Regions from separate parts of the Streptomyces sp. NBC_01334 genome, predicted to be linked through region 2. Evidence: riboswitches for the same ligand, from Rfam matches in the RefSeq annotation. Region 2 holds a riboswitch; the other holds the start of a gene.

Region 1 (2,376 bases), 6.1 Mb from region 2:
AGGGAGGCACTCGAGAGGTACGCCCGCACCCAGCACATCGCCTCGGACGTCCTGGTCGACGTCGAACCGGCCACGGGGAGGGCCACGGTGTCCTGGAACGCGTTGATGACGCACGTTCACCACGACGCCACGCTTCGGAAGCGCGGTGAGGACGCCGACCCTCTCTTCACGGTGGGCGGCTACTGGGAGGCCGAACTGCGGCGCGAGCGCGGGGGCTGGCGCATCAGCCGCATGTCCGTCCGGGCGATGTGGACCACGGGTCGGCCGCCCGAGCTCGCCCCGGAGATCCGGCCGACGCCGGATGCGTGACGCACCGCCGCGATCGGCCCCGGGGGCTCGCGGCTACTGCTCCATGGGCGTGGATCCGGGCCGGAAGGCGTCAGCGATGACGGCGTACCTGGTGGCGGTCTCCAGGTGGTCGTCATTGCGGCGGCGCAGGTGCTCGTACGAGGCGAGCCAGTATCGGGCCTGATTCAGGCAGTGGGCCCTGACCCGCTCGTCGTTCATGCCGTGGATCTCGAGCCCGGCCAACGGCGGGAGGATGTCCGCCGGTTCGGGCTGCCCGGCGGGCTCCGATTCGGGACTGCGGTTCCAGGGACGGTCCTTGGACATGGTCATCCTCGCTGCGTGGGGTGGGGGTGGGGGCGGAGGTGGCGCAGCCACCCCGAGCCGGGCTTGCAGAACGGAAGCCAACGGTAGCGGGACGGAGGCGTTGGCGAGGGCGAGGGCGAGCCCGTCGGACGAGCCGGCGGGCGCGGCGGATCTCGCAGCCGAGTCCGATGGCGAAGGTCTCGAGGACACGGGCGAGAGACGCGAGTGGGCCGTTTCCCGCCCTCGGCACATTCCAAGCATGCCGAACGCGTGTTCCACCTCACCATCCGAATGGCTGAGTGATCCGCCGCACCGGAGGACCGCCCCGTAGGCTGGCGGGCGCAGCTGGTTCGCCCCGTCCGCCAGGCGGGATGCGTCGCAAGAGGGAACCCGGTGGAAATCCGGGACTGCCCCGCAGCGGTGAGCGGGAACGACCGCCGTCATACGCACTGGACCCACGAACAGGGTCTGGGAAGCGACGGCCAGTAGGTGTCTCGTACGAACTCCGTACGACGAGACGTGCCCGTGAGTCCGAAGACCTGCCCGTTGCCCGCGCACGAAAGGACTCGTGCGCGGAAATCCCGGTGACCTCGTGGGCGGGTCGGCGTACATATCAGGCGAACGACCGCGCCGCGCCGCGCGGGATCGGTCCGCCCGGTTCGTCACCCCTTCGCGCTCGCGTCCCGTCCCGGGATCCCAGGGAGATGTCTCGCGAAGGAGATTTCCGTGACAGCGAAGTCCGCAGCCGCGGCAGCACGGGCCACCGTGTACGGCTACCCCCGTCAAGGCCCGAACCGGGAACTGAAGAAGGCCGTCGAGGGCTACTGGAAGGGCCGTGTCACCGCCGACGCCCTCCGGACCACCGCGGCCGAACTGCGCGCCGCCAACTGGCGGCAGCTCGCCGACACCGGCATCGACGAGGTCCCGACCGGCGACTTCTCGTACTACGACCACGTCCTGGACACCACCGTCATGGTCGGCGCGATCCCCGGCCGCCACCGCGACGCCGTCGCCACCGATCCGCTCGACGGCTACTTCGCCATGGCACGCGGCACCCAGGACGTCGCGCCGCTCGAGATGACCAAGTGGTTCGACACCAACTACCACTATCTGGTGCCCGAGTTGGGACCGGACACCGTCTTCACGGCCGATCCGGCCAAGCAGGTCGCCGAGCTCGGGGAGGCCCTCGCCCTCGGGCTGAACGCCCGCCCGGTGATGGTCGGCCCGGTCACCTACCTGCTGCTCGCCAAGCCCGCCCCGGGCGTGCCCGCGGACTTCGAGCCGCTCACCCTGCTGGACCGGCTGCTGCCGGTGTACGCCGAGGTCCTCGCCGACCTGCGCGCGGCCGGCGCCGAGTGGGTACAGCTGGACGAGCCCGCCCTCGTCCAGGACCGCACCCCGGCCGAACTGGGCGCCGCCGCCCGCGCCTACCGCGCTCTCGGCGCCTTGACCGACCGGCCCAAGCTCCTGGTCGCCTCCTACTTCGACCGGCTCGGCGACGCCCTGCCGGTCCTGGCCAAGGCCCCCGTCGACGGGCTCGCGCTCGACTTCACCGACGCCGCAGCCGCCAACCTCGACGCCCTGGCGGCCGTGGGCGGCCTGCCCGGCAAGCGGCTGATCGCCGGTGTCGTCAACGGCCGCAACGTCTGGATCAACGATCTGGAGCAGTCCCTCGCCACCCTCGGCACCCTGCTCGGGCTGGCCGAACGGGTCGACGTGGCCGCCTCGTGCTCCCTGCTCCACGTGCCCCTCGACACGGCTCTGGAGCGGGACATCGAGCCACAG
Region 2 (2,376 bases):
GCATGGCCTGGGCCCGCCCGATCTCGGCGCCCTCCGTCGTCACGAACGAGTTGAGGGACATGTTCTGCGCCTTGAAGGGTGCGACCTTCACCCCCTGCCGCACCAGCCACCGGCAGATCCCGGCCGTGACGACGCTCTTGCCGGCGTCGGAGGTGGTGCCGGCGACGAGGAGACCCCCGCTCATGTCGTACGCCCCTTCAGCTGGTCGATGTGGTTGCGCCGGTTGCCCGCGACGATGCCCGTGGCGACGACGCGCGCGGCGACGGTGACGCCGAGCGCGAGCAGACCGACGCGGCGGGAGAGCCGCGCGGCACGTTCGATGTCCCGGGCGACGACGGGCCGCCCGGCGGCGCCGTTCAGCACGGGCCGGTGCTCGACCCGCCCGGCGTACGACAGGGTCCCGCCCAGCCGCACCCCGAGGGCGCCCGCGAACGACGCTTCCACGGGACCGGCGTTGGGGCTCGGATGACGGCGGGCGTCGGCCCGCCAGGCCCGCACGGCGCCCCGCGGATCGTCCCCCGCGACGGCGGCGAGCACGGCGGTCAGCCGGGCTCCCGGCCATCCGGCGACGTCATCGAGACGGGCGGCGGCCCAGCCGTAGCGCAGATACCTAGGCGACCGGTGACCGACCATGGCGTCCAGGGTGTTGACGGCCCGGAACCCGACCAGGCCCGGCACCCCGCCCACGGCCCCCCACACCAGCGCCCCGACGACGGCGTCGGAGGTGTTCTCGGCGACGGACTCCACGACCGCCCGGGCGATCCCGTCGGCGTCGAGCGCCTGCGGATCCCGCCCGCACAGGTGCGGCAGCCGCTCCCGGGCGGCCTCGACGTCCCCCGCCTCGAGCGACCGGCCGACGGCCCGGGCCTCCCGGACCAGCGAACTGCCCCCCACCACGGCCCAGGTGGCGGCGGAGACGAGAGCGACGGTGGCGGCGGGGGAGCGGCGTACGGCCCGCTCGGCGACTGCTCCCAGGGCCACGGCCCCGCCGGCGCACACGACGGCGTGCAGGGCACCGCTTCCCCGGTGGTCCCGCCACAGCAGCCGCTCGACGGCACCGGCGGCCCGCCCGAACGCGGCGACGGGATGCCCTCGGCGGGGATCGCCGAGCAGCAGGTCGCCCAGAAGGCCGGTGGCGGCGCCGTACGCGTAGAGGCGATCGGCACGCATCGGCTCAGCCGGCCGTGGGGTCGGGCAGCGACCTGGTGGCGTACCTCAACGGCCGAGCGAGCATGGCGATATGTCCTCACTCAGGGTGTCCACGCCCTGGTTCGACGAGACCGGCGGCGAGAGTTCCTGGCTCCCGGGGGTTTCTACCCCGGTCACAGTGGCGGGACCGCGCCGGATTCACACCGGCTTCCTCTTCTGCTGCCGTACATGGCTCGGGCAGTCCACCACGGCCCGCAAGAGCCGTCAACTTGCCTTTGACCTGCGAGGCTCGAGTGTGCAGAACCCCACACCGTTATCATGCCGACCGGCCCGCCGGGACCCGCTCGCCAGAAGGCCCCTCGCACGGATGGTCCTCGCCGGGACGGCTTGCGGACGCGGAACATCAACGCCTGCAATGTCCCCCTACGCCCCCTGTGGGGGGCAACGGCCGCGGGAGGGGCGCCTGATGGCGTACGTGGGGGAAATGGTGCTCGACGACGGTCAGATCGTCTTGATGGAGGTGGTCGGGGACGGCCCGGCCGGGGTCCAGCGCGTGTCGCGCGGCGGCACGGTCGCCGGAGCGGCGGAGACCCTCCAGCAGGCGCTCACCCGGGTGCGCCCCGCACTGGGCGCGGTCCTGGAGGGCACCCGGGCACTGCCCAGCCCACCGGACGCCGTCACCGTCGAGTTCGGCATCACGCTCAGTGCCGAGGCGGGGGTCGTGGTCGCGCGTGGCTCGACCGAGGCCCACTTCACCGTGAACATGCACTGGGCGCGGCGGGACGGGTCGGGCGACTCCGGGCGGCGTGCCGGTGACAGCCGGGCCTGACGGTGAGCTCGTCCGCGCCATCGCTCGCTTCTGGAGCGCGGACGGCCGGGTCACCGGCAGCGGCTTCCTCGTCGCGGAGCGGACCCTGTGCACTTGCGCGCATGTTGTGGCGAGCGCGCTGGGGACGCGGGACACCGAGCCCGCGCCTCCCGTCGCACCGGTGAGCGTCGACTTCCCGCTGCTTGCTCCGCCTTCCCCGCGCCTGTCCGCGACGGTCGCGCACTGGCGACCCGTCACCCATGACGGCAGCGGTGACATCGCGCTGCTCACTTTGGAGGAAACGGTCGCCGGCACCGCTCCGGTGCGCTTCGCCGGGGACGCCGCCGTCTGGGACCACGCCTTCGGTGTCCTGGGCTTCCCCTCACACACCGACGACCACGGCGTCTGGGTGGACGGCC

What was found. Region 2 has a riboswitch for cobalamin ahead of OG736_RS11300 (cobalamin biosynthesis protein). Riboswitches for the same ligand answer to the same signal wherever they lie in the genome.
Region 1: linked by a shared signal. The riboswitch ahead of metE (5-methyltetrahydropteroyltriglutamate--homocysteine S-methyltransferase) and the one ahead of OG736_RS11300 (cobalamin biosynthesis protein) in region 2 are both predicted to bind cobalamin.

The regions. Positions count from the first base shown of each region.
Region 1 covers NZ_CP130718.1:8,595,978-8,598,353, reverse strand. Annotated here, with positions in the region: gene OG736_RS38345 (nuclear transport factor 2 family protein) at 1-309, shown strand, start outside; gene OG736_RS38340 (hypothetical protein) at 343-612, opposite strand; cobalamin riboswitch at 921-1,152, shown strand; gene metE (5-methyltetrahydropteroyltriglutamate--homocysteine S-methyltransferase) at 1,318-2,376, shown strand, end outside.
Region 2 covers NZ_CP130718.1:2,482,166-2,484,541, reverse strand. Annotated here, with positions in the region: gene OG736_RS11305 (cobyric acid synthase) at 1-184, opposite strand, end outside; gene OG736_RS11300 (cobalamin biosynthesis protein) at 181-1,170, opposite strand; cobalamin riboswitch at 1,272-1,411, opposite strand; gene OG736_RS11295 (CU044_2847 family protein) at 1,616-1,978, shown strand; gene OG736_RS11290 (nSTAND1 domain-containing NTPase) at 1,962-2,376, shown strand, end outside.